4 regions of the Vibrio owensii genome follow, and region 3 is predicted to be linked to each of the others. Evidence: predicted binding sites of a transcription regulator. Region 3 holds the regulator's gene; each other region holds the start of a gene.
What was found. Region 3 encodes PurR, which represses purine synthesis genes. Its sites were predicted from a motif close to TNANGNAAACGTTTNCNTNA; they were not measured.
Positions count from the first base shown of each region.

Region 1 (7,768 bases), 1.5 Mb from region 3:
GTTGAAAGACAAGGGCGTGTTTAACATGCTGCTCAGCGACGGTGAGTTTGTGATGACTTACTGTACCAACCATCTTTACTGGATCACGCGTCGAGCACCATTTGGCAAGGCAGCGCTGTTAGATGAAGATGTAGAAATCAACTTCCAAGAAGAGACAACACCAAACGACGTGGTTTCTGTGATTGCGACTCAGCCGCTTACTGGCAATGAGACTTGGCATCGAATGAAGCCGGGTGAGTATGGCTTGTTCCATGTTGGTGAGTTGATATTGAACAACGCCGAAGCGCTAACGGATGTACCATTTGCTGCGCCTAAGCCGGGTAACCAAGCGCCGACTGAGCCGTTGGAGTGATGGTTTTCTCGCAGTAAAACATTCGAATAAAACAAAAGGCAGCCTGATGGCTGCCTTTTGCGTTTGGTGTTTGGAGTTGAGAACTACTCGTCGGCGTAACCGTGCGCACCTAGCTCAAAACCATCGAGATACGCTTTGCCTTCGGTCATCGATAATCGCCCTTCGACTAACCACCTAGTCACCATTGGGTAGATGTTGTGCTCTTGAGTCTGCACACGTGCGGCGAGTGCGTCGGCATCATCGTCTTCAAATACCGGTACTTTAGCTTGCAGCACAACAGGACCACCGTCTAATTCTTCTGTCACAAAGTGAACGCTGGTGCCGTGCTCTTTGTCTCCGGCCTCAATGGCACGCTGGTGGGTTTGTAAACCCGGATACTTAGGCAATAGAGAAGGGTGGATGTTGATCATCTTACCCAGATAATGGGAAACAAACGCACTGCTGAGAATACGCATGTAACCAGCCAATACAATCACGTCTGGTTGGTATTCATCAATTTGCTTCATCAGTTCGGCATCAAAGTCTTCACGAGATTCAAATGCTTTAGGATCGACAAAGTGACCATTCACATCAAACTGTTTTGCACGCTCCAAACCGTAGGCATCAGCTTTGTTAGAAAAAACCGCTGCCACTTGTGCGTTTGGCATGTTGGCTTCACAGGCTTCAAGTATTGCTTGTAGGTTACTGCCGTTACCCGAAATGAGGACCACTATGTTTTTCATGATATTGAGACTGCCTTGATACTGTAGGTTTGACGTGCGTAATCACTAAATTACCTACTATTAGAATGGTTTTCGATGTTCCAGATAGCAGAATGAGGACATAGCGTCCTCATTCTTTTTATTTTTTGAGCTTGATTCGCAAGTTATTGGATTTCAACTTGCTCTTCGTTTGCTTCTGCTTGAGCGATTTCACCAATCACCCATGCGTTTTCGCCTTCTTCTTTAAGAAGAGCAACCGCTGCGTCTGCTTGGTCTTTTGGTAGTGCAACGACTAGACCAACACCACAGTTGAACGTACGGTACATTTCGTGTGTTTCAACGTTGCCTTTTTCTTGTAACCATTTGAAGATGATTGGCCATTCCCAGCTGTTACCATCGATAACGGCTTTTGTGCCTTCAGGCAGTACGCGTGGGATGTTTTCCCAGAAACCACCACCAGTGATGTGAGAAATCGCGTGGATGTCGTGCTTCTCAATCATCTTAAGCGCTGATTTGATGTAAATCTTAGTTGGTTCTAGTAGGTGTTCACCGATAGTGCGACCTGCTAGCTCTTCGTTTTTATCTGCGCCAGATACTTCTAGGATCTTACGGATAAGTGAGTAACCATTTGAGTGTGGACCGCTTGAGCCAACAGCGATTAGTGCGTCGCCTGCTGCCACTTTCGTGCCGTCAATCACGTCTTCTTTTTCTACTACGCCAACACAGAAGCCAGCAACGTCGTAGTCTTCGCCTTCGTACATGCCCGGCATTTCAGCAGTTTCACCACCGATAAGTGCACAGCCTGCTTGAACACAGCCATCAGCAATGCCAGAAACCACATCTGCTGCTGTGTCTACGTCTAGCTTGCCAGTCGCGTAGTAATCTAGGAAGAATAGCGGCTCAGCACCTTGCACGATTAGGTCGTTTACACACATCGCGACTAGGTCTACACCGATGGTGTCGTGCTTGTTCATATCCAGTGCTAGACGAAGTTTTGTACCTACACCGTCAGTACCAGAAACCAGTACAGGTTGTTTGTATTTAGTCGGTAATTCACACAGTGCGCCAAAACCACCGATACCACCCATCACTTCAGGGCGACGAGTACGCTTAACCGCACCTTTAATACGATCTACAAGCGCGTTGCCTGCATCAATATCTACACCAGCGTCTTTATAGCTAAGAGAAGAGTTGTTACCACTCACAGGGAAGTCCTCGGTTTTTAAGTTGGATATGAAAACGGCGCTATTCTACCAGTGGTTAAATACAGATAGCAAACGTTTGCGTCGGTTTTTTTCTTTAGTGATCTATCCTGATATCCCTGCAAAAATCATGTATAATCTGAAGGTTTGTTTAAATATTGCCAAAAAAGCCGGAGATGGAAATGAAAGTTGTTGAAGTTAAACACCCTCTAGTAAAACACAAAATTGGTCTAATGCGAGAAGGTGACATCAGCACGAAGCGTTTTCGTGAGTTAGCGACAGAAGTCGGTAGCCTACTTACTTACGAAGCGACAGCAGACTTTGAAACAGAAAAAGTAACCATTGAAGGTTGGAACGGTCCTGTAGAAGTTGACCAAATCAAAGGTAAGAAAGTGACAGTAGTGCCAATCCTACGTGCTGGTCTTGGCATGATGGACGGCGTACTTGAGCACATGCCAAGTGCACGTATCAGTGTTGTTGGTATCTACCGTGACGAAGAAACACTTGAGCCAGTACCTTACTTCAACAAGCTTGCTTCTAACATCGACGAGCGTATCGCTCTAGTTGTTGACCCAATGCTTGCAACGGGCGGTTCTATGATCGCAACAATTGATCTTCTAAAAGAGAAAGGTTGTCAGGCAATCAAAGTACTTGTTCTTGTAGCGGCTCCTGAAGGTATCGAAGCGCTAGAAAAAGCTCACCCAGACGTTGAGCTATACACAGCAGCAATCGATGAGAAGCTAAACGACAAAGGCTACATCGTTCCTGGTCTTGGTGACGCAGGTGACAAGATCTTCGGTACTAAATAATTCGAGCTTGATGCTAGATTATTACTGAATTGAAAAACAAAGGCTTGGTGAAAACCAAGCCTTTTTTGTATCTGTAATATACGAGAGCTGGAAGGGCGGCTTAAATCGATTAAGCCGCACTGCAAATTACTTCGCGTTTTCTTCTTCCATTTGTGCGTTATCCACCACGTGGTTTTCACCAAGGTCGTGTGGTAGCACTAGGTTAAGAATGATAGCCACGATACCACATAGGCTCACACCTTGTAGGCTGAACTCGCCAATACCGAAAGCCATGCCGCCGATACCAAACACTAGTGTTACAGCAACGATCACTAGGTTACGTGATTTGTGAAGGTCAACGTGGTTCTTGATCAGTGTGTTCAGGCCGACTGTTGCGATAGAGCCGAACAGTAGAATCATGATGCCGCCCATAACTGGAACTGGAATCGTTTGTAGAGTTGCACCTAGTTTACCAACCAACGCAAGTACGATTGCTGTGATTGCCGCCCATGTCATGATTACAGGGTTGAATGCCTTAGTTAGCATTACCGCACCGGTTACTTCACTGTAAGTCGTGTTTGGTGGCGCGCCAACCATAGAAGCTGCAATTGTTGCTACCCCGTCACCCGCGATAGTGCGGTGAAGGCCTGGCTTCTTCAGATAGTTTTTACCTGTTACGTTAGAAATCGCTAGCATGTCACCTACGTGCTCTACCGCTGGAGCGATGGCGACTGGGATCATGAATAAAATAGCGTTGATGTTGAATTCAGGCGCTGTGAAGTTTGGCATTGCTAGCCAAGCCGCTTGAGCAACCGGAGTGAAATCCACGACTCCGTAGAACAATGACACCGTGTAGCCTGCCAAGATACCGCCAACGATAGGAACCAGTTTTAGGAAGCCTTTTGCGAATACGCTCAATGCAATCGTCGTTAGCAATGACACTGCGGAGATGATAATCGCTGCGTCGCCGTTCACTAATTGAATTGCGCCGTCACCTGATTTACCTACCGCCATGTTTACAGCCGTTGGTGCTAAGCCAAGACCAATCACCATGATTACTGGGCCAACAACGACAGGCGGAAGAATTTTATGGATGAATCCAACGCCGCGCACTTTGATCATCGCACCAAGGCCAACGTACACCAAACCTGCAGCCATCAAGCCACCCATGGTTGCACCGATACCCCAAGTTTGGATACCGAACATGATAGGAGCAATAAACGCAAAAGAAGAGGCAAGGAAGATTGGAACAGAACGTTTAGTAATCAGTTGGAAAAGAAGAGTACCGACACCAGCACCAAACAAAGCAACGTTTGGGTCAAGGCCAGTCAGAAGTGGCACAAGTACGAGAGCACCAAAAGCGACAAAGAGCATCTGAGCGCCTTGTAACGCATTTTTCATAATAATTCCCTATTCAAAGATACGCAGACAAATCCGGCGAATCTTATCATCTAGCAATCGATTGCAATGTTGTCTAGATCAAACTTTTGTGTGGATTTATAAGGTCAGCGAATGTTTAGTTTCATGCGTGCCTTTTAAGTTGGTCAGAATACAGACAATTCACTCAGTACTCTTCTTGCTCAAGATTTGATAGTTGCTTATCATGCGTGTTCTTGTTCAGAGGATTATGAAAACTATGCGCTATTTAGCTCTCTTATTGATAGGTTGGTTGTCTCTGCCAGTTTATGCATTAACTCAGGTAGATATCTATCGTGCCGAAGTGGCGATCGACGGTGAGCAAAAAGACGGCGAAGAACTCGCGCGTCAACAAGGTATGCAAGATGTGATTGTGCGTGCGACAGGCAGCCAATCTTCCCTTAGCAACCCAGTAATTAAGAAGGCAGTGGGTTCAAGTTCTCGCTATATTTCCCAACTTGGCTATGGCCAAATGGATGGTCAAAGCAGCTTAAAAATGCTGTTTAATAGTGGCCAGATCCGCTCACTACTAACGCAAGCTCAGCTTCCTCTTTGGTCACCAAACCGAGCGAACATTCTGGTTTGGATGGTTGAAGAGCAAGGTTACGATCGCACGATTACATGGGAGCATTCCGATTCAACGAGTGCAGCGACGCTTCGTGATGCCGCACAAGCACGTGGTCTTCCAATCACGATGCCCGTGGGTGATTTCGATGATGTAACAGGCGTGAACGTTTCTGATCTATGGGGTGACTTTGTTGACCCAATCAGCCAAGCGAGCCAACGTTACCCTGTGGATGCGGTACTGATTGTTCGTGTTCAAGGCGATAAGATTCGTTGGACATTGTACGACCAATCTCCAGCCCAGCTTTCTGAGTCTAAACAATCTCCACGCAGTGGCTCGGCATCTGGCGCAAATGCGATTCCAGCAATGGTTGGTGGCATTGCCGATTACTATGCGAAGAAGAGCGCTGTCGTCGTTTCCAGCAAATCATCAGAAGCGATTGATGTGAAAGTGCTTAGCGTTTCCTCTGCTATGGATTTCTTCGAGCTAGAAAACTCACTAACAAAGTTGAGCTCGGTTGCAGGTGCTGAAATTAAGCGTATTCAAGGCAATCAAGTCACCTTAACTATCCATCTATTGGCTTCTCAACAGGCGTTTGAGCAAGAAGTCTCTTCTATTCGTTCTTTGGAAGTAACGGAAGACCCAATGGCTGGTATGGAAGAAGTTGTGCCGGCCCAGTTACCTGAAGAGCCTGCACAGCCAACGCAATTGCCAGCAACGACAGAAGACGCTCAAGCAGCGGAAGTGGTCGACCTAAATACAGACACTGCGCAACCAGAACAGCCTGTTGTAGTGAAGCCTGCACCTGAGCAGTACGACTTGATCTACAAATGGAATGCACCAGTTCGCACGCCTGTCGAGCCTGAAGAAAACTCAGAGATTGCGCCAGTGCTAGAAACGGATGTGGTTGAGGACCTAAACTAAGCATTAGGCCGAGCAACAAGCTGAACAAAAAAAGAGTCGCCAAGTGCGACTCTTTTTTATTGTTTGGTATTTCTTTCTGGGAGTGAGAAAACTGGAGGCTTCATCAGCCAGATACGTATTGGGCTAACTACTTATTGAAATTGCTATTTATTGAAGCCGCTATTTATTGAATTTAGCTTTCTCTTCTTTCTCTACTTGAGATAGACGTTTTAGCTTCAATCCCAACTCTTTACCACGCGCTCGTGCAAACAAGATGTTACCTGCAAAGCCGAGTGAAGTAAGGAGCAGTTCCACAGCTGCTAACCAACGCTCACCACCATCGATATACAGAATTGTCAGCGCGTGTAAGAAGTACAGCATCAAGACGAAGTTTGCCCATGCGTGTGTGTATGGCTTACCTGCAAGAATGCCCGGCAATGGTAAAAGTAGCGGGATACACCACGCGATAGCGAGCGTGGTACTGCTTAGGTGCGGGTGAGGGGAAAGCGCTAATTGCCAAATCGCAACCCAAGCTAACAATGCCAAATTGCCGAACAGCGCCATGTAGCGATAGGTTTGGGTTCGGGTGCTAAGAGGTGGTTGGTCAATAATGTCAGACATCGATTTCTTATCCTTGAGCTTACTGACTTCCTTTGAGCTTTTTCGCTGCGGTCGCCAGTCGTTTTCCTAATTGTTGTGCGAGACGAATCTCTTCTGCCGTAAGACTTGGTTCTTGTCCTACACTGCTTGCCCCGTAGGGGGTTCCACCTGATTGGGTGGTATGCAGTTCTGGCTCTGAGTAAGGGATTCCTAACACCATCATGCCGTGATGCAGAAGTGGGGTCATCATGCTCTGTAGCGTGGTTTCTTGACCGCCGTGCATTGAGGATGATGAGGTAAACACACAAGCTGGCTTATCGATAAGATCGCCGTTCACCCACAAAGGTGTGGTTTGATCCCAAAAGTGCTTAAGCGGTGCTGCCATGTTGCCAAACCATACTGGGCTGCCAAACGCGAGGCCATCACACTGCTTCAACTCATCTAGAGTAACAATTGGATCGGAAGGGGTATGTGAGTGAGGTGACAATTCTTCAACTGTACGCAAAATCGCTTCGCAATGAGGAGTCGATTCGACCCCTCTTGCTATCTGTCTTGCCAGCTGTTTTGTCGAGCCATGACGGCTGAAATACAAAATGAGGATCTGGCAATCCATTTATAGAATTTCCAGTACTTGCTCTGGTGGACGACCAATTTTCGCTTTGCCGTTGGCAACCACAACAGGGCGCTCAAACAGTTTAGGGTTTTGTGCCATTGCTTCGAACAGTTGCTCGTCTGTCACTGACGCTTCACCCAGAGCAAGCTCTTTGTAGATGTCTTCTTTTGTACGCATCATTTCGCGTACAGAAGAGAAACCAAGTTGAGCGTAAAGTGCTTTGAGTTGTTCCACATTAAGCGGTGTATCAAGGTACTTAACAACTTCCGGTGTAACACCGTTTTGCTCTAGAAGTTCTAGAGTTTGACGGCTCTTTGAGCAACGAGGGTTGTGATAAATCACGACTGACATGGTTTTCTCCATTTCGTTATTGTAATGCCATGAATCGATCTCTTTGGATCATTAACTGGTCGATACGAGCGTCGTATCGAGCTTGTTTTAAGCTGCCAAGTTCAGCAATTTTACTTGCTTCAGAGTAATATTGAATGGCTTTATTCCATCCTGCACGCAGCGCTAAAATTTCTGCGCGAGCGGCGAGTTCTTCGTCATTGCGACCCAGTGCGTGGTTACCTTTTGATAGAAGGTGCCAGCCGTTGGTATCTTCTGGGTTATCGTGCGTGTAGCGTTG
Region 1 is NZ_CP019959.1:2,747,941-2,755,708, forward strand. It holds gene A9237_RS12620 (class II glutamine amidotransferase) at 1-352, shown strand, start outside; gene purN (phosphoribosylglycinamide formyltransferase) at 436-1,074, opposite strand; gene purM (phosphoribosylformylglycinamidine cyclo-ligase) at 1,218-2,258, opposite strand; gene upp (uracil phosphoribosyltransferase) at 2,438-3,064, shown strand; gene A9237_RS12640 (uracil-xanthine permease family protein) at 3,191-4,444, opposite strand; gene A9237_RS12645 (DUF2066 domain-containing protein) at 4,680-5,948, shown strand; gene A9237_RS12650 (DUF2069 domain-containing protein) at 6,108-6,548, opposite strand; gene wrbA (NAD(P)H:quinone oxidoreductase) at 6,568-7,140, opposite strand; gene arsC (arsenate reductase (glutaredoxin)) at 7,141-7,491, opposite strand; gene bepA (beta-barrel assembly-enhancing protease) at 7,508-7,768, opposite strand, start outside.
Region 1: a site for PurR is predicted at 2,323-2,342, ahead of purM (phosphoribosylformylglycinamidine cyclo-ligase). Genes of this name have one in related genera too.

Region 2 (7,768 bases), 960 kb from region 3:
TTGATGACTTTTAGTACACCGTTATCCATTTCAACAACAGCGTAACCGTAAACCTCTAGTACGTTTAAAAAGAAGCTGTAGTATTGCTCTTCGTTTAAAACGTCATAGCTGCGCACGTCGATCTTGCCGCGTACAGACGGGTCAACAATGATGGTCTTCTCTAAGTTACGACCTACAATGTTGATGAATTCTTGAATGTCAGTGCCTTTGAAACTTGCACTAAACTCGTTCGCCATCGCACCCGGAGCGCAGAGTAGTGTCCCTGCAAGTAACCAAGCACTTTTGCTAAACCAATGTTTCACGTATGTCTCCCTGAACTTACGCAGCTTGCCTAAGTATTACAATTGGATATAGATGTCGTACTGCTGGCCATCGCGCTCAACAGTCAAATTCAGTTCTTGCGGATCGTTCATCACTTGCATCAGTTCTACTGAAGATGAAGGATCACTTAAATCGATCCCGTTTAATTGCACCGCAATATCACCAGGTTTTAGACCGACATCATTAAACAACGCCGCATCACGACCTGGTGAGACGCGATAGCCGATGATTCCTCCGTCTTTCTTAACCGGAGAAATGTTGATGTACTTGAATACGCTTTGCGGATCTTTAGCAATTTCCGCACGAATTTGGTCGACCTTTTCACTCACTGCGGATGAGTTATCCGCTTTCGCTGCTTTTGGTCGAGTTGCCGGACGACTCTCAGACAACTTGCTGTACTCGATGCCTTCCAACATAAGGGTTTCATCACGACCTTGGTTATCAATGATCACTCGATCAACCAAAACCGCTTTTAATTCTGCACGCGTGCCGTCAATTTCTTCACCGATGCCGTAAGTTGCCTGCTTACCTCGGTTTGCAATCACCGCTAAGCTCGTTTTTGCGTTGCTGCTCGCAACAGCACCAACAAGTGTTAGGTTTAGGCGGGTTTTAGGCGCATCTTGCACGACAGGTTGTTCTACTACGACCGGCTTTTGCTCGGTGTACTTTCCGAACAAGTTGGCATTTTGGAGGGCATTGAAATCAATCGCGTCTTTTTTATTAGTTGACGCAACAGCGTTTGCTGATGGCTTCCATTGAGTCACACCAGAGGTTTGAGGCATTGCTAACCACACCACTTTACCAAGTATCCAACCTGTCATTGCTATAAATAGACAAGTTAAGAGCAAACTTAGTTTCGCTTGAATGACGTGATTGTTGGACTTAATCTGAGCCAGTAGCGGGCTGCTTGATAATCCTGCACTTAGCTCTAAACGCTTCACTGAATTGATTCCTTTATTCTTACGTCCGTCGACTTTCACTATGAATGAAAGCGTGTCGACTCTATCTTGCTAAAATTGCAATAAAATTACTACTCAACAAAGAGCAGTGAACTATATCACAAGTTCCTTTTCATACCTTTTTCTTATGCAGTTTTTGCCAACTCCCTTGAAAAAAAACAGCCTTGGCTCCATCTGTAGGTGAATAATCCACCAGTCACTGCATCATTCTTGCAGTGATTAGATAGTGTAGAGTCGTATGAGTTCCACAAATGAAGCCGTAAGGCTAGATAAATGGCTATGGGCTGCCAGATTTTATAAAACCCGTTCCATCGCACGCAATATGGTCGATGGCGGTAAAGTCCACTATAATGGGCAACGAAGCAAACCAAGCAAAACCGTTGAGTTGGGCGCTGAGATTCGTCTTCGTCAAGGTAATGAAGAGAAGACGGTGATCATCGAGAAAATCTCTGATCGTCGAATGGGCGCACCAATCGCTCAAACGCTCTATCGCGAAACTGACGAAAGCGTCAGCCAACGCGAAGAGTTCGCGAAACAGCGTAAACTCAACGCCCACAACCCTAGTCCGGAACGCCGCCCAGACAAAAAGCAGCGCCGCGACATCATTAAGTTCAAACACCAATAAAAGCCGGAATTACCGACGAGGAAAGCACTCCATGGCAAATAATGTTTTAAACCGCTACCTATTTGAAGATCTTTCTGTACGTGGCGAGTTGGTTCAATTGGATGAAGCATACCAACGTATTATCTCCAGCAAGGAATATCCGGCAGCACTGCAAAAACTGTTGGGTGAGCTACTCGTTTCAACCACACTTTTAACTGCAACTTTGAAGTTCGAAGGCTCAATCACTATCCAACTACAAGGTGATGGCCCTGTATCTTTGGCAGTCATCAATGGCGACCACGATCAGAAGATCCGTGGCGTAGCTCGTTGGGAAGGCGACATTGCTGATGACGCAACGCTGCACGAAATGATGGGCAAAGGTTACCTAGTGATCACCATCGAGCCGAAAAAAGGCGAACGCTACCAAGGCGTGGTTGGCCTAGAAGGTGAAACACTGGCTGACGTTATCGAAGGCTACTTCGCAAACTCAGAGCAGCTAAAAACGCGTTTGTGGATCCGCACTGGCGAGCACGAAGGCAAAAAGCATGCGGCAGGTATGATGATTCAGGTAATGCCAGACGGTACAGGTACTCCTGAAGACTTTGAACACCTAGAGCAACTAACAGCAACGGTTAAGAACGAAGAGCTGTTCACGCTACCAGCAAACGAACTGCTTTACCGTCTATACAACCAAGACTCTGTTCGCCTATACGAGCCACAACCTGTGGAGTTCCACTGTGGTTGTTCTCGCGAGCGCAGTGGCGCGGCGATCATCACAGTTGATAAATCTGAAATTTATGACATTTTGGCGGAAGAAGGTACAATTTCTTTACATTGTGATTACTGCGGCACGTCATACACGTTCGACGAACCTGAAATTACCGAACTGTATACGCAAGCAACTTCCGGCAATAAAACCGTGCATTAATTTTCATAGCTTAACAAGCATGTAATTTTCCTATCAAAAGGCCAGCATCACGCTGGCCTTTTTGTGATCAACCCCTCGTATACCTTAGCCTCCAACGTAATAAAGCAACCGCTTAATTTTAAATAATTAATAATTCTTTTGCCCTAGCGCAAAGGTTTGCGGCCACGATAAACTATTCGCACCAATATGTGACGGGTTACCTAAAACCACACTGAAATCATGGATAATTTTTGAACTATATCCCTGTTTTCTCCCCGCCCCGTTGCTAGCATGGTGAGCAGATAAAAATTAAAACATTCTTACAAAATCCCTACAAAAATCCTTATAAGGAGCACCTATGACCGTTATGGAACATACAAAGGCTGCAACACTTGATCTAACCAAACACGGACTGCACAACGTTAAAGAGGTTGTTCGCAACCCAAGCTACGAAATGCTGTTTGAGGAAGAGACCCGTGCTGACCTAACAGGTTATGAACGTGGTGTGGTTACAGAACTCGGCGCGGTTGCCGTAGACACTGGTATCTTTACTGGTCGCTCACCAAAAGATAAGTACATTGTTAAAGATGCAACGACAGAAGAGCACATGTGGTGGACTTCTGACGCGGTGAAAAACGACAACAAACCAATCAACAAAGAAGTATGGGACGACCTAAAAGAGCTAGTGACCAACCAGCTTTCAGGCAAGCGTCTATTTGTGATTGACGGTTATTGTGGTGCAAACCCAGACACTCGTTTGAGCATTCGAGTGATCACTGAAGTAGCGTGGCAAGCGCACTTCGTGAAAAACATGTTCATCCGTCCAACAGAAGAAGAGTTGGCAACGTTTGAACCTGATTTTGTGGTAATGAACGGTGCGAAGTGCACCAACGAGAAGTGGGAAGAGCATGGTCTGAACTCTGAAAACTTCACTGTGTTCAACCTAACAGAGCGCACTCAGTTGATCGGTGGTACTTGGTACGGCGGCGAAATGAAGAAAGGCATGTTCGCAATGATGAACTACTTCCTTCCGCTAAAAGACATCGCATCAATGCACTGTAGTGCAAACATGGGTGAAGAAGGCGATGTTGCGATCTTCTTCGGTCTATCTGGCACAGGTAAAACGACCCTATCAACTGATCCTAAACGTGCACTGATTGGTGATGACGAGCACGGTTGGGATGACGACGGCGTGTTCAACTTCGAAGGCGGCTGTTACGCGAAAACCATCAAGCTATCGAAAGAAGCTGAGCCTGATATCTACAACGCTATCCGCCGTGATGCGCTGTTAGAGAACGTAACGGTTCGTAGCGATGGTTCTATCGACTTTGATGACGGTTCTAAGACTGAGAACACTCGTGTGTCTTACCCACTGCATCACATCGACAACATCGTTAAGCCAGTATCGAAAGGTGGTCACGCAAACAAAGTGATTTTCCTATCGGCTGATGCGTTCGGCGTACTTCCTCCGGTTTCTAAACTGACTCCTGAGCAAACTAAATACCACTTCTTGTCTGGCTTTACCGCTAAGCTAGCAGGTACTGAGCGTGGCATCACTGAACCAACGCCAACGTTCTCAGCGTGTTTTGGTGCAGCGTTCCTAACTCTACACCCAACTAAGTACGCAGAAGTACTAGTGAAACGCATGGAAGCAGCCGGTGCAGAAGCTTACCTAGTCAACACCGGCTGGAACGGCAGCGGCAAACGTATCTCTATCCAAGATACACGCGGCATCATTGATGCGATCCTTGATGGTTCGATTGAAGAAGCGAAAACTAAGCACATTCCAATCTTCAACCTAGAAGTGCCAACTTCACTACCAGGTGTGGATCCAAGCATCCTTGACCCACGTGATACCTATGTTGACCCACTACAATGGGAAAGCAAAGCAAAAGACTTGGCAGAGCGCTTCATCAACAACTTTGATAAGTACACTGACAACGCAGAAGGCAAATCACTAGTGGCAGCTGGCCCTCAGCTAGACTAAGCCACTCGTTAAGCCTTCGTGACTTAGCTACAAAAATAATCTTCAAGCCCCTCTTTTGAGGGGCTTTTTATTGAATCCAACCAGAGATTGATACAAGCTTAAGCCTATCTAAGTAAGTCGATACTCACTTACCCCAATTTACAGACAGGTTTTGGCAGGGATGAAAACAGCAGGTCGAATTCTACTTCTTATCGTCATACTGGCGATCGCGATTCCAGCCGTCTTTGTGGGCATGCTGACCACCTCTTATTCTCGTCAAACATGGAACCTGTTTTCTGATCTAGTCGACTTGCCATTGCAAGCAGAAAACGTTCAATACGAGTTTCCCTACCACCTAACCCTGAGTGGGATAGCGACCAAACAAGACCAATTACCCTTCATCGAGCAAGTCGATCTATGGCTAAACCCTGATGTTCGCCGCGATGGAATATGGATTGTCGATAGCCTGTTGATTGATGGACTGAGCCTGCAGCAAGGTATGCCAACAATGCCAGAGCTCAACAATGTTTATTTCCATCAAATCGCCTTGAAGAACATCGATTACGCCGATGATGCATTCAGCATTAATGGTTTGAACGTCCAAATCCAAGACCCTACTTGGTCGAGTGACACGCAGCAAATGCCTTATGGTGAGGTTCAGCTCTCTGCCGAACAATTGTATTGGAATGGTGAAGCTTTCAATAAACTGCTTGTCGATGTGGACTACAAAGCGCAAGACAGCACACTTTATGGCGCATCGTTTAAATGGCGTGGCAGTGAAGTCTCTGGTCAGGGTGAACAATACCCACAAGGTTGGTCGTTGATTAACGTGACCGTTGATAAGCTGAAAATCGACAATCTACAACTGCAATCCTTACTCGCCAAACCATGGCAAGCGTTGCCCGTTAATATCAACCATCTCAACAGCCTCGATTTGCTCAATGCGGATATCGAATACGGAGACTGGCATTGGCAAAACCTTGAGTTATCGGTAGAAAACGCTTCGCTCCCGCTGTCATTATGGAGCACAACGGCGCAGATTTCTCTGCAAGCTGACAGTGTCAGTTTCCAAGACCAAACCGCGGTTGAGCCTCGTTTAAACGCCCAACTCAAGCCAGGGGCTGTCAAATTGAAAGAACTGAGCTTGGATTGGCAGCAAGGTAGCGTTCAGGTATCTGGCGACTTCGAACCTGACCATTGGAAAATCAACAATGCGACCATCAGCGGCTTAAAATGGGCTATCCAACCAGATGACAAGACTGACTGGTGGCAAAAAGCCACAGAGAAGCTCCAGCAAGTCGATGTGAAGCAGTTAGAGATAGAACGCAGCCAAGTAATCCAGTTATCCAAACAACCTTACTGGCAGCTTTCTGGCTTGAATTTGGAAGGTGACCAGCTCGAAGTAAAACACAGCAATGGTCAGTGGGGCATTTGGAGCGGCAAGCTTGATGCCAGCGTCGTCAACGCGAGTTACGACCAAGTCATCACCTCACACGCAGCAATTACAACACAGAGTGAAAACGGCTTCTGGCAACTGACACGCTTATTTGCCCCGTTAGAGCAAGGCTATATCGAAGGCTTGGGTCAAATCGATCTCAGCACCACCAGCCAACCTTGGGCGCTTAACCTCAATGCGGATGGTATTCCACTGCAATTACTTCATCCATACTTACCAATGGCACTTGCGGTCAATGGCTTCTCAGACTTAAGTCTTGATTTAAAAGGCTTAGCAGGCGATCAAAACATGCTTGCTTACAGCTTGTCGGGAGAAGTGGAAGCTAACCTGCGCGATACCACCTTGAAGTCACAAGCAGATGATTCGCTCAAGGTAATCACCTTCAGCCCATTGCGCTTAGAGGCTCAGCGCGGCGAAGTGAAGCTAGAACCCGTGACCATTTCCGGCAAAGCTATCTCAGGTAAGCTATCTGGAGAGTTTGATATGGCGAACAACCCACTGAGCGGTGTGAACTATCAACTTAAAGAATCGTGTGGAATGATCAAAGGTGATGTACTGAGTGGCGAAGTGGAAACAAATGAGTGCCTAAATAAGCCAAAGCAGACAGAGCCGGTGGAGCCAGAACAGAGCGCTCCCGAAGCGACCGGCGTGACAAACATCGACGCAATCAACATCGAACAACCTGAAGAAGAGTTAAGTGAGGAAGTGGCAGAAGAAAAAGAGTCGACCACAGCTGCGCACTCTGAAGAGCAACTTATCACAGAACAAAAAGACTCAGACCTTGTAGAAAAATCATCGAAAGAAAGCGAGAACTCAGCTATCGATGAAACCAAGGCAGAACAAAGCGCATCTGAAAACCAAGATGCGCCACAAGAAATACCAAAGTCTGAGAATCTAACAGCTGAGTAACTTAGAGTAATTCGGTAGTAGCATGTACGTACCGACAAAATCCACCGCTGGCACATCTCCACTGTAAATCACTACGTGGATAACGATACGCGCTTTACGCCCTGAAGCGAGCCTATCCAAGTCACCACTAATGCCATCTAATGACGTGCTCGCGACTGGGTTCTCTTCAACAGGATGGCGATAACGAATCGAGCTATCCGCCAACACAATATCACCGTGCAAACCGCGTTCTTTCATCAGCAACCACGTCATGCCCCAACCAGTTAGCGTTGCTAAGGTAAACGCAGAACCTGCAAACATGGTGTTATGCGGGTTCAGGTTTGGGTTGAGCTGCGCGCTGCATTCAAACTGATAACCAGTGTACTGGTTGATTTTGATGCCCATTTTGTCTGCAATCGGGATCTGTGCCTCCCAACGCTGTTGCAGCTCGGTACACCAATCTGGGCGACGCAATACATCGGCCATTGGATCAAGCTGTTTGACCATTTGTTGGTGACGCACCGGGCCACGCTCGTCGGTCAGTTCGCCGCGACGCTCAAAGCCATTCTTTTCATAGAAAGCAATCGCGTCTTCACGGGCATTACATACCAGACGCTTCGCCCCTTCCTGACGAGCTAACGACTCAAGCGCCACCAGCACTAATGAG
Region 2 is NZ_CP019959.1:1,682,747-1,690,514, forward strand. It holds gene gspD (type II secretion system secretin GspD) at 1-302, opposite strand, end outside; gene gspC (type II secretion system protein GspC) at 339-1,262, opposite strand; gene hslR (ribosome-associated heat shock protein Hsp15) at 1,519-1,905, shown strand; gene hslO (Hsp33 family molecular chaperone HslO) at 1,937-2,812, shown strand; gene pckA (phosphoenolpyruvate carboxykinase (ATP)) at 3,150-4,778, shown strand; gene A9237_RS07585 (AsmA family protein) at 4,939-7,122, shown strand; gene A9237_RS07590 (bifunctional GNAT family N-acetyltransferase/hotdog fold thioesterase) at 7,108-7,768, opposite strand, start outside.
Region 2: a site for PurR is predicted at 2,957-2,976, ahead of pckA (phosphoenolpyruvate carboxykinase (ATP)). Genes of this name have one in related genera too.

Region 3 (7,768 bases):
GTGTATGGGTGCTGTGCAAGGTAATCTCGCAGAACCACGCTCAAATCGATTGGTGTGCCTTGATCTTTATGCGCTTTCAGCATGTCACCAATTCGCTCTGCCAACTCATCATTGACTTGTTGAAACTCTTCGTATTCTACTTCCATCGGAACTTGACCCGTTACCTCGTCATCACGCAGTACTAGGGCTTCATCACGAAGGTCAGAAAGCCTTTCCGCATCTGCATAAGTCAGATACCAAGGCGCATCGAAGTAATCTTTGACGGATTGACGCAGACGCGAGCTAAACGCACGGTTCTTATCCATATCAATGGCAGTACGGATAAACTTGTGTACGTGTCGGTCGTAACCAATCCAGAGGTCGATCGCTTGCTGGCCCCAGCTTGTGATTCGGTCCAGCTTCATTTGTAGACCAAACAAGGCTTCTTCGATAAACTCAAGCTCAGGATCACCGTAAACAATTTCTTGAATATCTAGGATCTGAGTTTGCAGCTCATCACTGGCAGCTTGCAGCGTATCTTGAAGTTCACGCAACGTGCTTGATGTTTCTGACAGTAGCGCTTCACAGTTGTTGATCGCTTCACGCCAGTCTTTATTAAGTAGATCAGCAATCTGTTGTTTTACAGACTGTTGCTGCTCATCCATCACACGTTGGTTAAGGTCGATTTGATCGAAGATCTCGCCTACAGAATATTTCAAAATTCCGTAAACGTTTTTCTTCCAGTGGCCCGGAGTGCCACCCTTTTGTGCCGCTTCAATCGCTTTTGCCATTTCATCCGCTACCATCGATAGCTGGATAGAAAGACGCAGTTTCGAGAACTCGCGATGACGCACGTAGTAGTCGGTAATTCCTATCGCTAATGGCGACAAGCGGTAAATGCTCGCTCCGTCAGTAATCTCACTGACAAAACGGCTCATAAGACGCTGCTTAACCATCTCGTTGATGGCATTGTTCGCACGGAAAGCCGAAGCTTCGCCGGTCTCATCAAAAAGTCGAGTGACGATGGCAAATGCGTCGTGCAGTTCACCTTCACCCAATTCTTCATCGAACCTTTCATTACTTAGTACAGCGATGGCAATCAAAAATGCCAATCGCTCAGTGGTCAGGTTCAACGAGAAATCGTGCTGCTTAACCCAGCCAACCAACTCATCGATTGGTTGCTCTGCAGCATTGAGAGTCATCTCACTCATCGTTATTCCTGTTTATCGTTCTTCTTAGCCCACACGTGTATGTAGCGGCCTAATGAGAGGTATGGCTCTTGTCGACAAAGTTGTTTTTCTAGCGCCAACACATCTTCAAACTCGTAATCGCCCATGTATTGCATATTACCTATGTAATCACTGAAGGAACGAATACCAGATTTGCCACAAATACTAAAACCAGAATCTTCTATCCATTGATAGACCTCTTCGGGTTTTAGGCCTTTCTGTGGCTGTAGTTTAAATCTTTTCCGGTGAGGCATGCCGTCTAAAATATGAGGAATGTTGCCACAAACCACATTTTTATAGACTAAGCCGTGGTGGTTATAGAACATAACCGAAGCAATGCCCCCCGGCTTGACCTGTTCCAAAACGGTCTCGAGTGCGGTTTTCGGGTCGACCAACCACTCCATGACGGCATGAAACATGACAAGGTCCACCTGCGTTTCCATATGGTCACCAATGGATTGGACAGGTGAATGAATCAGGCGATACTGCTCAAGCAAACCGTTTTTTTCAATATCCTGCTTTGCTAGTTGCAGCATTTCCGAAGATAGATCACATAAAGCGACATGATGTCCGAGCTTAGCAAGCTTTTGCGACAATTGTGCTAACCCACCACCCGCATCAAGGACTTGCAGGGCTTGATGGTCGGCGTCTAATTCACTTAGAATCTGTAGAAAATCTTCCCACACAATGATTTGGCGGATCTCCCCTTTATCGGAGCCGTAAATATTTTTTGCAAATTTGTGGGCGATATCGTCGAAATTGCGGTCTTCTGTCACTTCTGCTGAGTTATCATAACGGATTGTGCCGCTATTCTGTCACAAGGAAAGCAGGAATAAAGAGGGTTATCCTCATTTTTATTATCAATTGATGTTTTTTCGGACTATTTATGTATGTTTGAGCTGAAAAAAGTTATGTCAGCCTTGTTGATGCCTCTTCCGGCATTGCTAATCATAGGCTTGTTAGGTCTTGCTCTCATTAGTTTTACCACCAAACGTAAAACTGGCTGCTTTGTTGTTCTATTCTCTTTTGTCGGCATTTTTCTCGTTGCCTTCCAACCTGTTTCAACTAAGCTACTGATGCCGCTAGAGCGCGAGTACAAAGCGTTTTTACCCGTTTCTGGTACCGTCGACTATGTCATGGTTCTTGGTAATGGCCATGTGGTGGACGATGAGATCCCACCGACCTCTCAATTAAGTCGCACAGCACTGATGCGACTCACCGAGGGCATTCGTATTTTGCGCATGTACCCAGGTGCGAAGTTAATCCTGTCTGGTTATGCAGGTGGTTCTGAAATTAGCCATGCTCGTATGATGGCAAACGTCGCGCTTTCTCTTGGCGTTGCTAAATCCGATATTATTTTATTGGAAGACGCCAAAGATACGTGGGAAGAAGCTCGCCAAGCAGCCGCGTTTGTTAAGCAAAAAGACATCGTGCTCGTAACTTCGGCGAGCCACATGAAACGTGCTTTGTATGAGTTCAACGCTGCGGGTATTAAACCCATCCCTGCACCAACGAACTTTATGGCGATTGATGACATCGAGCAGCCATGGCAAAAGTACGCACCGAAAGCTCGTTACTTAGAGCAAACCGAACTGTACTGGCATGAGTATCTTGGTGGGTTATGGCAGAAACTGCGTGACAACGTAGGACAAACGCCAATGGTTGAAATAGAAGAGCCTGAAGTCGCACAACCTTAATTGCTGCCTAGCAAGAACGTTGTCGCTGATAAAACTTATCGTTAGATTGTCTTAACTGAAATCACAGACACAAAAAAGGAGAGCCGATGCTCTCCTTTTTCTTTATTGCGATGATTTAGTCACCTGCAAACATGTAGCCTTCACCGTGAACGGTCACAAAGATTTGTGGGTTCTTTGGATCAAACTCCATCTTAGCGCGCATGCGTCGAATCAGTACATCGATAGTACGATCGTTTGGCGCATCCACTCGGTGGCTGATCATATTCAAAATACGCTCGCGGCTTAGTACCTGATTCGGGTACGAAGACAGTGCCACCAATAGCTCATATTCCGCTTTGGTTAGTTTCACTGGCTCACCGTTACGGCTCAGAGCACGACGTTGAATATCAAACGTCCACTCACCGAAGCGCACAATGTGTTCTTCATTAGTGTCGTTCGCTGTTTTTTGCGAACCGCTACGTGCCGCCGAAATGCGCCACAGCAAGTTCTTAACGCGAACCAATAATTCCCTTAGTTCAAAAGGCTTTGTCACATAATCGTCTGCGCCCATTTCTAGGCCAACGATTTTGTCAATGCTATCCGTGCGTCCTGTCACTAATATGATGCCGATATCTGATTGGCTGCGTAATTCACGCGTAAGCATAAGGCCATCTTCGCCAGGCAAATTAATATCCAACATGATCAGGTCTACATCGCCACTTTGAAGCACTTCGCGCATTTCTGCCCCGCTCTCTGCTTCACTAACTTTGTAGCCTTCATTTTGGAAATAGCCCGCAAGCTTACTACGAGTTACTACATCATCTTCTACGACTAATACGTGATAGCTCATTTACACCACTTTCTGTCTTTTTTATTTTCCAAGACGTATTCTATTCATAACTAGTAACATTTCTAGTCATAGATACATTAAAAAGCAAGATTTTGCGTTTTTATTGATTCAAAGCAAGCTTATTTACAGCCATTCATAAACGCGCATATTTTCCCATAATGGATAACAATTATAGTTACTGCTATTCATCTTAATTGTTTACACTTAGGGGATAACCATTTAGGAGCAAAAAAATGCAAGAAGTGAAAGCTTTTAACGAGAAACGCGCAGAAATCTATTGGTGGTTTTCTAGCCTGTTCGCAAAAGAACTGACAGAGAAAGAACTAGAAAGCTACCACAGTGTTGAAATTCGAAGCTTTTTGGCTGGCCTTGGTGAAAATGAGTCATTAAAACCAGCTGTGGATACCCTTGTTGATGCACTTAACCGCCTACAAGATCGTGAAGACGCGCAACTTGAGTTGGCTGCAGACTTTTGTGAGCTTTTCCTTAAGACAGAAAAGCACGGTGCGCTGCCTTATGCCTCTATGTACATCGGCCAATCTGGTCTGCTAAACGACAAGCCAGCAGAAGAGATGGAAAAACTGATGGCAGAGTTTGGCGTGCAAGTTGATGAAAACCTGAAAGAGCCAGCTGACCACCTAGCGGTAGAGTTGGATTTCTTGGGTAATATGATTATTCGCTCTAACGAACTAGAGCAAGAAAAGCATATGGAAGAAGCGTTCGAAAAGCAGAACGATTTCATCCAACAGCATCTTTTGACTTGGCTACCTCAGTTTGCCGCTAAATGTAAGCAGTTCGACGAATTTGGCTTCTATGTTAGCGTTGCGCAACTATTAATTGCATTTTGTAAACTGGACAGCACCTACCTTCTTGGTGAATAATTGCCGCCTATTTTAGGGAGCCTGCTATTTAGGCTCCCTATTTTATTCGTTTAGTTTTAATCTGGCTTAAAGAAACCCAACCAATTTAGCCGTGAAAATGTGACCTCAAGGGCACAAAACAACCGCTGAAAATATTGCCAGCCTGCCCACATCAGTCTAAAATGTGAGCGCAAACGATTAAATATGATTTATATGTAAACCGCTGAAATATAGCGGTTTTTGTGTTTTCTTAACATGATTGCTGACTAATTCCTCACTTATAAAAGAAGGGAATATGAGTCTCAGCAACAAATGTTGCTACAAATCTTTTTATACCGATTCGGAACAACCACTGCCAAATATCTCAGCAATGCCCTTTCTTGCAGTTGCTCGGTTTGTGCAAGACCCTAAGCGTATGGTTGTCTTCACTCACGGTATTCAGTAGCTCGATACAGGACATCATTTATGGCCACTATTAAAGACGTTGCTCGCTTAGCCGGCGTTTCTACCACAACGGTTTCGCACGTAATTAACAAAACTCGCTTTGTTGCAGAAGCAACCCAAGAAAAAGTAATGAAAGCGGTTGATGAACTAAATTACGCGCCAAGCGCCGTTGCTCGTAGCTTGAAGTGCAACTCTACTCGTACTATCGGTATGTTAGTTACTCAATCAACCAACCTATTCTTCTCTGAAGTCATCGATGGTGTTGAGAGTTACTGTTACCGTCAAGGTTACACTCTAATTCTTTGTAACACGGGCGGTATCTACGAGAAGCAACGTGACTACATCCGCATGCTAGCTGAGAAACGCGTAGATGGCATCCTAGTAATGTGTTCTGACTTGACGGAAGAGCTAAAAGAGATGCTAGACCGCCATTCTGACATTCCAAAAGTTGTGATGGACTGGGGCCCTGAGAGCTCACAGGCAGATAAGATCATCGATAACTCGGAAGAAGGCGGCTACATCGCGACGAAATACCTGATCGATAACGGTCACACTGACATCGCATGTTTGAGCGGTCATTTTGAAAAAGCGGCGTGCCAAGAGCGTATCGCTGGTTACCGCCGAGCGATGGCGGAAGCAAACCTAACGGTTAACGAAGATTGGGTTCTTGAAGGTAACTTTGAGTGTGATACTGCTGTACTGGCGGCAGATAACATCACTGCAATGGAAAAACGCCCAACGGCTGTCTTCTGCTTTAACGACACAATGGCGCTAGGCTTAATGAGCCGCTTGCAGCAAAACGGTATCAAAGTACCGGATGATGTATCCGTGATCGGTTACGACAACATTGAGCTTGCAGAATACTTTTCTCCACCGCTAACGACTATCCACCAACCAAAACGTCGTGTGGGTAAAAACGCATTTGAGATCCTTTTGGAGCGCATCAAAGACAAAGAACACGAGAAACGTGTGTTCGAGATGCAACCAGAGATCGTTGTTCGCAACACGGTTAAGAAACTAAACTAACCTCATCTGCGAACTCATTTTACAAAGCGCTCTTATGGGCGCTTTTTTAATGCCTAAAAATAACTTTCCCTTAATATTTCAGTTCAAGAATACAACCTTAAACTTCGATAAGTTGCTGTTTTAATTAAGGTGTAGTCCATTTCCTACATCAAGCTTTTGTATGACAAGTAGATGCTCAGCAATATGAAACAAAACACATCAATTTAACGCTATTAACTGAACCAAGATCACACTTTTATATTTGAAACGTGATGTTAATTCAATATACGAAGTATTCTCAAAGAGTCACGCACAGGGCAAACCATTCGAAAGGGTGGGACGCAAAGCCTCCGGCCTGAACCATCTTATTAGATGGAAGGTAGCGGGGTTACCGATGGCAAATATGCATTAAGTGAGTTTACCCTTTAATGACATTGTGTCTGCATGCATTTGCTAATCTCTCGGACCTGATTTTTGGTGGCGTAATATTAATTACACCGAGATAACACATCATGGATAAACCGATACTCAAAGACTCAATGAAGCTGTTTGAGGCACTTGGTAATATCAAGTCGCGCTCAATGTTTGGCGGCTTTGGGCTCTTCGCCGATGAAACGATGTTTGCACTAGTTGTGAACAATCAACTTCATATACGAGCTGACCAACAAACTTCATCTGACTTCGAGACTCAAGGATTAAAACCGTACGTCTACAAGAAACGTGGTTTCCCAGTTGTTACGAAATACTACGCTATTTCTGATGATCTATGGGATTCGACCGATCGCTTGATTGAAGTTGCAAAGCAATCTCTAGAGACTGCTAAGCAAGAGAAAAAACAGCAAGCGAGCACCAAACCTAACCGATTGAAAGACCTTCCTAATCTACGCCTTGCAACTGAACGTATGCTGAAGAAAGCAGGCATTGACTCTGTCGAGCAACTAGAAGAAGAAGGTGCCCTAAACGCTTATAAAGCAATCCAAGATACGCATGCCTCTACGGTAAGCCTTGAATTGTTGTGGGCGCTTGAAGGCGCTATCAACGGAACACATTGGAGCGTCGTACCTCAGTCTCGCCGGGAAGAGTTGATGAGTGCTCTCTCGTAGAGCAATCATTTCAGCATGACATTGAGTAAAAACCGCAGTTTTCACACTGCGGTTTTTTTTTGAAATTTTTTCTTACTCCATTCTGTCTTATTATTTAAGAAGCCAAACGGAGCCATTGATATGAATAAGAAACTGATTTTAGGACTGATCCTACTCGCGACCATCATCTTTTTAGGTGTCAACTTCGGTCAATATTTAACGCTAGAAAACGCAAAAGCACAGCAACAAGCGTTAAACAGTTTCATTGACCAAAACTTCGTGTTTGCCGCCGCTACCTATTTCTTTGCTTATATTGCTATCACCGCCTTTTCTATTCCTGGAGCTGCGGTTGTAACGCTTTTGGGTGCCGCCTTGTTTGGTTTTTGGACGAGTTTACTTTTAGTGTCTTTTGCCAGCACAATCGGTGCAACCATTGCGTTTTTAAGCAGCCGTTACCTGTTGCGTGAATGGGTACAAAGCAAGTTCGGTAATAAGTTAAATGCCATTAACCAAGGTGTAGAAAAAGACGGCGCTTTTTACCTTTTCTCTCTACGTTTAATTCCGGTATTTCCGTTTTTCTTGATCAACTTGCTGATGGGGCTAACACCAATGTCAGTCGCACGATTCTACCTAACCAGCCAAA
Region 3 is NZ_CP019959.1:726,807-734,574, forward strand. It holds gene mukF (chromosome partition protein MukF) at 1-1,190, opposite strand, end outside; gene cmoM (tRNA uridine 5-oxyacetic acid(34) methyltransferase CmoM) at 1,193-1,984, opposite strand; gene elyC (envelope biogenesis factor ElyC) at 2,099-2,905, shown strand; gene torR (two-component system response regulator TorR) at 3,021-3,734, opposite strand; gene torD (molecular chaperone TorD) at 3,968-4,615, shown strand; gene purR (HTH-type transcriptional repressor PurR) at 5,060-6,064, shown strand; cyclic di-GMP riboswitch class I at 6,350-6,439, shown strand; gene A9237_RS03180 (TfoX/Sxy family DNA transformation protein) at 6,556-7,146, shown strand; gene A9237_RS03185 (TVP38/TMEM64 family protein) at 7,267-7,768, shown strand, end outside.

Region 4 (7,768 bases), 420 kb from region 3:
CTGGCAAAACGGTAACTCGCGCTGGGATTTGCTCGATGTGATGCGAGCGTGTCATGCCCTTCGTCCTGAGGGCGTGGAATGGCCGGAGAATGATGAAGGCTTTACGAGTTTCAAGCTTGAGCATTTATCTGTGGAAAATGGCATTGAACACAGCAATGCCCACGATGCGATGGCAGATGTAATTGCTACTATTGAGATGGCGAAGAAAGTCAAAGCCGCGCAACCAAAGCTGTTTGATTACTTTTACTCGATGCGTAACAAGCGTAAACTGAACGAGTTAGTCGATATTGTAAACATGACGCCATTGATGCACGTATCAGGCATGTTGGGACGTGAGTGCCAATACACAAGCTGGATTGTTCCTGTGGCTTGGCATCCAACCAACAATAACGCCGTCATCACAATTGATTTAGCCAAAGATCCTCAGCCTATTCTTGAGCTTTCAGCAGAAGAGTTGAAAGAGCGTTTGTACACCAAGCGTGAAGAACTGGGTGACTTATTGCCTGTACCCGTAAAGCTCGTACATCTGAACAAGTGCCCTATCCTTGCTCCAGCTAAAACGTTAACGGCAGAGAACGCAGAAGTAATTGGAATCGACCGTCAGAAATGTTTGAGTAATCTAGCACTGCTGCGTCAACACCCAGAAATCCGTGAGAAGCTAATTAGTCTATTCTCTATTGAGCGTGAGTTCGAAAAGAGCGATGATGTGGATACGCAACTGTACGATGGCTTCTTTTCACCAGCAGATCGCGCAGCGATGGACATCATTCGTGAAACAGATCCAAATAACCTTGCTGCGCTGGATATTGAGTTTGATGACAAACGCATCAAGCCATTGCTGTTCCGTTACCGTGCCCGTCACTACGCCGGCACACTGGATGAACAAGAACAAAGACGTTGGGCACAACACTGTCGTGAAGTTTTCGAAAGCCAAATTGAAGAGTACATGCTGAATTTAGAAAACTTAGTTCACGAACATGAAAGTGACGAAAAGAAGATAGCGATACTAAAATCCGTCTATCGTTATGTAGAGAGCTTAGCCTCCTAATTTCTTACCTTGTTCAAGCGCACCTTCGGGTGTGCTTGTTGTTTTATATGCTGTCAAAATGATTAAAGATCGATTACTACAGCTGGTCCATTTGCTCATTTCCCTCGCACTCATCATGGGAGCACTTGGCATCGGCAATACTATTCAAAAATTCACTGGCGTTTCTGTTCCTGGAAGTGTCATCGGCATGCTAGTGCTGTTTTTCTCTATGACCCTTGGCTTCGTCAAAGTCGAATGGGTTAAGCCTGGCGCGACGCTTTTCATTCGATACATGATCTTATTGTTCGTCCCAATCAGTGTTGGTTTGATGCAGCACTTTGATATGTTGTTGGCGAATGCGCTGCCAATCATTGCGAGTGCAGTAGGCGGCTCACTGATCGTATTGGTCAGCTTAGCGTGGTTCTTAGATTACTTGCTGAAGGAGAAACACTAATATGTGGTTACTTGTCACTATTGTGGTTTTCCTTGCCGCTCGTCAAATCGCAATTAAGGTTAACAACCCAATCGCAAACCCGCTTTTAATCAGCATCGCAGTATTGATCCCTCTACTCACCTTTTTGAAAGTGCCGTTTGAAACCTACTACGCCGACAACGAGTATATTAGCTTCTTGCTTCAGCCCGCTGTTGTTGCGCTAGCGTATCCGCTCTATGAGCAGCTACCTCAAATCAAAGCCAACTGGCGCATTATCGCACTGGCTTGCTCTTTGGGCAGCGTGATGTCGATGCTAACAGCGACACTGATCGCCGTTGCATTCAAAGCAGACATCAGCCTCATTGCAAGCTTAGTGGGCAAATCGGTAACCACCCCTATCGCGATGGAAATCTCTAGCCACTTAGGTGGTGAAGCTGCCGTTGCGGCTATTTTAGTGCTTATCGTGGGTTTATTCGGGGCGATTTTGGCTTACCCAATCTTCAACCTTATCGGCATTAAACACCCTATCGCTCGTGGCCTGACAATGGGTACTGTCTCTCACGCACTTGGGACAGCAACATGTGCTGAAAAACAGCCTGGTGATGCGGCTTTCTCATCTCTAGCTTTGGTGCTGTGTGGCATCATCACTTCTATTCTTGCGCCAAGCTTCTTTGCTTTGGCTGTTTGGTTATACCAATAAAGACCTCAATGACCTGCTCTACTTTGCTTCCCGATAAAGTGAGCAGGTCATAATCTCATCCAGAAAATTCGCAGTATGAATATACGTTGATATAGTTATTAGTGGGACAGAGATAACGTTAAATCGTCGTGAAATCGAATACATGTGTGAGCTCACTCTAATTATGTAACGTAAATTATCATTACACACATTAACGTGATCTAAAGCACAGAACATTTCCATCTTTCACATAGAATAACTGTCCATGCAATAACAAGGATTCAACATGAAAAGTCGCATTGAACAGGCGCTAGCAAGCGCTCCTGAAGCACTTTCAACACATCTTGCTCCTATCGTTCTCGCTGACGATTTTGATGCCACTATTTCTGAGCAACAGTTTGATGAGCTGCTGAACGCTACCAACCTTTCAGACAAAGAGCTTCGTGTTGCTCTACTTCCTTTTGCCGCAGCGTTTTCTTACGCTCCAATTTCTGAATTCTATGTCGGTGCGATTGTTCGCGGTCTATCTGGTCGCCTTTACTTTGGTGCGAACATGGAGTTTTTCGGCGTTCAACTGGGTCAAACCGTTCATGCTGAGCAGTGTGCGATCAGCCACGCTTGGATGAAAGGCGAACATGGTGTGAAAGACATCACCATCAACTACAGCCCTTGTGGTCACTGTCGTCAGTTCATGAATGAACTCACTACTGCAAAAGAACTCAAGATCCAATTGCCAGAACGCGAAGAAAAGTCACTACACCACTACCTTCCAGAAGCTTTTGGTCCTGCAGACTTAGGCATCGAATCTGGTCTAATGGCAGATGTAAAACACGAGTTTGTGTGTGATGAAGATGACGCTCTGATCCAAAAAGCGGTCAGCGCAATGAACATCAGCCACGCGCCTTACACTAACAACTTGAGCGGTATTGCTCTAGAGATGAACAGTGGTCGCGTATTCCAAGGCGCTTACGCAGAAAACGCGGCGTTCAACCCTAGCCTTCCACCGCTTCAGGTTGCACTGATTCAAATCCTGATGGCTGGTGAGCAGTTTGAAGACATCAAAGCTGCTGCTCTGGTTGAGAACTCGCAAGGCAAGATCAGCCACCTAGCCGATACTCAATCAACGCTAGAAGCGCTAAACCCTGATATTCCAGTGAGTTTTGTGAACGTTTAATTTATCCAAACGCTAAGCGAGAAGCTCTACCCAGTGTAGGGCTTTTTTATTATCAAAAAACCTTGCGCAAACGTTTGCTTCGTGCGTAAAAATCAGTATGATCCCCTGCAAATTCGGTTTCATCACTTTATTTTGTAAGGGAACACTATGTTCGGTACTGCTACTAGCACTCATGCTACCCGTGTATTACTTTTGGGCTCTGGCGAGCTTGGTAAAGAAGTGGCAATTGAATGCCAACGTCTTGGTTTGGAAGTGATCGCGTGCGACCGTTATGCCGATGCTCCGGCGATGCAAGTTGCGCATCGTAGCTACGTCATCGACATGCTTGATGGACAGGCACTGGAAGAGATCATCAATAAAGAGCAACCTGCTTACGTGGTTCCTGAAATTGAAGCTATCGCGACCGATAAATTGGTCGAGTTAGAAGAGAAAGGCTTGAACGTTGTTCCTACAGCGAAAGCAACTAAGCTGACAATGAACCGTGAAGGCATTCGCCGCCTTGCAGCTGAAGAGTTGGCCCTAAACACTTCCCCTTATCAATTTGCTGACAGCTTTGAGGACTTTAAAGCAGCAGTAGAACACGTTGGTATCCCGTGTGTTGTTAAGCCAGTGATGAGCTCTTCTGGTAAAGGCCAGAGCGTTATCAAATCAGAAGAAGATGTTCAAACGGCTTGGGATTACGCACAAGAAGGTGGTCGTACAGGTGCAGGGCGTGTGATTGTTGAAGGCTTTATTGACTTTGATTACGAAATCACATTGCTAACCGTGCGCGCAGCTGATGGAGTGCACTTTTGTGCTCCGATCGGACATCGTCAAGAAGATGGTGATTACCGTGAATCATGGCAGCCACAAGCAATGTCAGACAACGCCATCAAAGCGGCTGAATATACAGCAGAGAAAGTTGTTAATGCACTGGGTGGCTACGGCATCTTTGGTGTCGAGCTGTTTGTTAAAGGCGATAAGGTCATTTTCAATGAAGTATCCCCTCGCCCACACGATACCGGCATGGTAACCATGATCTCTCAAGAAATGTCTGAGTTCGCACTGCATGTTCGAGCGTTCACCGGAATGCCGATCAACAACATAGTTCAGTATGGACCATCAGCATCAGCGGTTATTTTAGGCCAAGGTACATCAACTGATATCCGCTTTGACAATGTTGCCAAGGCATTGGCTCAGCCACAAACTCAAGTACGTTTTTTTGGCAAACCTGAGATAGACGGCCGTCGTCGCTTAGGCGTTGTTTTAACGCGTCGTAAGACTATTGAAGACTCGATTGAAGATGCAGTAAATAACGCATCTAAAGTGCAGATCGTTTACTGATTTCATTAATCAGCTAAAGATAGACAAAAGCGCAGCTCAATTGGCTGCGCTTTTTCTTTCTGTGGGTTCGAAAAGTCCTTTATTCGCTCTCTATTAAGTAGACTTCTTCAGAGAAGCGGCTTAGACCTTTCTTCACAATTTTAGGATGGTTTTCGTCGGCTTGCTCGACATTCAAACAAGTCACCTTATAACCCGCAAACAGCTGTTCAATCTCTTCGACTGGCACGCTAAATGGAGGGCCTGACATCTCATCCTGTGGGTAGTTAAGAGTCACAAGTAAAATACGTCCACCAGGGTTCAACAGTTGCTTGAGACGAGTTACGTACTCTTCTCGCATTTCTTGCGGCAAAGCCACAAGCGCAGCACGGTCGTAAATGATATCGGCTTTAGAAACAGGCGCAGTAAAGAAGTCGCCAGTGTAAATCGACAACTCATCGAACTGATACAACTCATGCATGCCGTTTAGTGATGTGACAGTCGGCGTGTAGAAGTGTTCAGCAAAAAACGCACGCACGGCGATAAGGCTGAGTTCGACACCCTGCACGTCATCATGCTTCGTCGCAAGCCATACCAAATCTTCTGACTTTCCGCACAGAGGAACTAACACGGTGTCTTCACGTTTAGGATTGGTATGCTGCCAGAATGCAGGTAACAGTGGATTCACATCATCTAGGTGGAAACCAATTTGGTTACTCGCCCATTTACTGTGCCAAAATTCTTGATCTCTCATTTTACTTCTACTTGTCGGCTGATTGTGGATTCGAGCTTTGCGCTTCGCTTTTGTGGGGTAAGACTAATGATTTTTTCAAATTTGTCTATGCCGTTCATCTTTGGTTAATACTGCAATGGTAGTATGGCTATCGTTCAAGAATGAACCCTTCCTTTATCTGGTTGTCAGAATAAAGGAAAGCAAAATGGTGATCTAGAACACGATTCCACCATAAGGCTAAAAAACGGCCTTGGAATCTATCGTAGAGCCCCCATTAACTAGGTAGTACCTGATTTGCGAATCTTAGTGACCTTTTCGTTACCCATTTTCTAAGTGCAAGCAAGTTAAGGAGAGTGAATGAGCTTATTTTTACGTACTACAGCATTGATGCTTTTAGTACTAAGCCGTGCGCCGGCGTTCGCCGCACTTCCAAATGTCCCGAGTAACGAGCAACAAAACCGTTCTGCTAGCCAAAACGAAGTTTGCTCAAAATTGTTTAAGCATAGCCTTAGTGGTTTGTATGGCATTCAGTCAATCGACTCCAAACCAACTCAACCTTATTCAGATTTCGACGTACTTTACAGCAAAGCTCACCAAGCACAGTTCGAGTTAGAAACCATCTGTAAAAGTACTGCCCTTCTTACTGACGCCCAACCTTACTTCGCAGGCGTTAAATCTCAACATCGTGCCGAAGAAAAAATTGCTCACGAATTGGATGGTCAAGTAGAGCGAATTACAGACTTAGCACGAGCAACTATCGTCGCGGATGACGTAGCAAGCCTTGTATCTGTGTACGAAGCGTTAGAGCGTGAAACTACCATCGTTAAAGTGAAAAACCGCTTTAAGAAACCAACGGCTTCTGGCTACCGCGACTTGAACCTGTTGGTTCGTCTTCCTAAAACGAATTTGATTGCTGAAGTTCAACTGCACCTTAAAGCCATTGCTGATGTTAAGAATGGCCCGGAGCATGATTTGTACGAACAAATTCAGAAGCTGGAGCGTCAGGCTCTAGTAGAAGGACGAAACTTAAATGATATCGAGACAGCTTCGATTCGCAGCATGCGCACTCAATCGAAAAACTTGTATCAAGAAGCTTGGCATCCGTACCTGACAACACACCTAGAAGCGGCGTAAACAAGCCGTCTTTTAGAAACTGATTTCCTCAATACTGAAAAACCACCGCAATTGCGGTGGTTTTTTATTTGTTCTTTAGCAAGTAACGAAGCGTACAGACAAAAAGACCACGACAAAGCGTGGTCTCATTCCATGTTACATGGCTTACTGGTCTGCCTTTAGGTTCTCTACGCGAGCTTTCAACTTCTGACCCGGGCGGAACGTAACGACACGTCGAGCAGTAATAGGAATATCTTCACCAGTTTTCGGGTTACGACCAGGTCGTTCGTTTTTGTCACGAAGGTCAAAGTTACCAAAACCTGACAGTTTTACCTGTTCGCCACTTTCTAGTGCCTTACGAATTTCTTCAAAGAACACTTCCACCGTTTCCTTGGCGTCCCGTTTACTAAATCCCAATTTATCAAACAGGTTTTCTGCAAGTTCGGCTTTTGTGAGCGCCATAAAACTTTCCTCAAAGCTATGTTAAACAATGCTACCTAGTGTAGCGCCAGAGCAGTTTTACCCTACCAATTCAACAACATATCGGGGTTACATCAGGAAGTGTATGCCAAGCTTATGATTTTCGCCAACTTTTTTCTTTGCTAATATACCGAATGTTTTACCACTGCGGTACTTTACCTACCATCATTTCCAGATTTTACTTTAATTCCCTCTCTATCGAGAAAAATATCCAGTTTAAATTACTAGTTTAAAACCTTAAAACAACATTAATCACTATTTAATAAAAATGTCAGATACTGGCTATTTTACAAACAATTGACACAAAACTTCTCTGTTTTTCAGTAGTTTGAGTCACTTCAAAAATAGATCTGACCAGTCACATTCAGCATACTTTTTTTACCTATTCTGCTAGGTGAATTGAAAAACGAAAGCTTGAACGAAGACAAAATTCTGCGTGTTACTCCATGACGGCAAATGGAAACATTGATACTGTTTTCACATACCGCCCTCTTACTAGCGAGCCAACATGTTTCACCAAGTCGTCAGCATTCTCTTCCCTGTATTCGCTTTGGTTTTTGTTGGCTATCTCGTTGGCCGCTACATCAGACCAGATTTTCGCCCCATCAATCGCATTAATATGGATGTGTTCACGCCAGCACTCGTCTTTTCATCGCTGGTAAGCATGCCTCTCGACATGGACCAAGCCCCTCTTTTAGTTGCTGCTGTTTTTGCTGTCGTCGTTCCCGGCATTGTGATGCTACCGATTACGAGACTGACCGGTCTTTCATTTAAAGCATGGGCACCACCACACATGTTCCGAAATAGCGGCAACTTAGCGATCCCGCTGT
Region 4 is NZ_CP019959.1:309,606-317,373, forward strand. It holds gene sbcB (exodeoxyribonuclease I) at 1-1,048, shown strand, start outside; gene A9237_RS01360 (CidA/LrgA family protein) at 1,107-1,481, shown strand; gene A9237_RS01365 (LrgB family protein) at 1,483-2,160, shown strand; gene cdd (cytidine deaminase) at 2,426-3,313, shown strand; gene purT (formate-dependent phosphoribosylglycinamide formyltransferase) at 3,461-4,636, shown strand; gene A9237_RS01380 (thiopurine S-methyltransferase) at 4,716-5,366, opposite strand; gene A9237_RS01385 (RelA/SpoT domain-containing protein) at 5,703-6,479, shown strand; gene ihfA (integration host factor subunit alpha) at 6,624-6,920, opposite strand; gene A9237_RS01395 (AEC family transporter) at 7,447-7,768, shown strand, end outside.
Region 4: a site for PurR is predicted at 7,040-7,059, ahead of ihfA (integration host factor subunit alpha). Genes of this name have one in related genera too.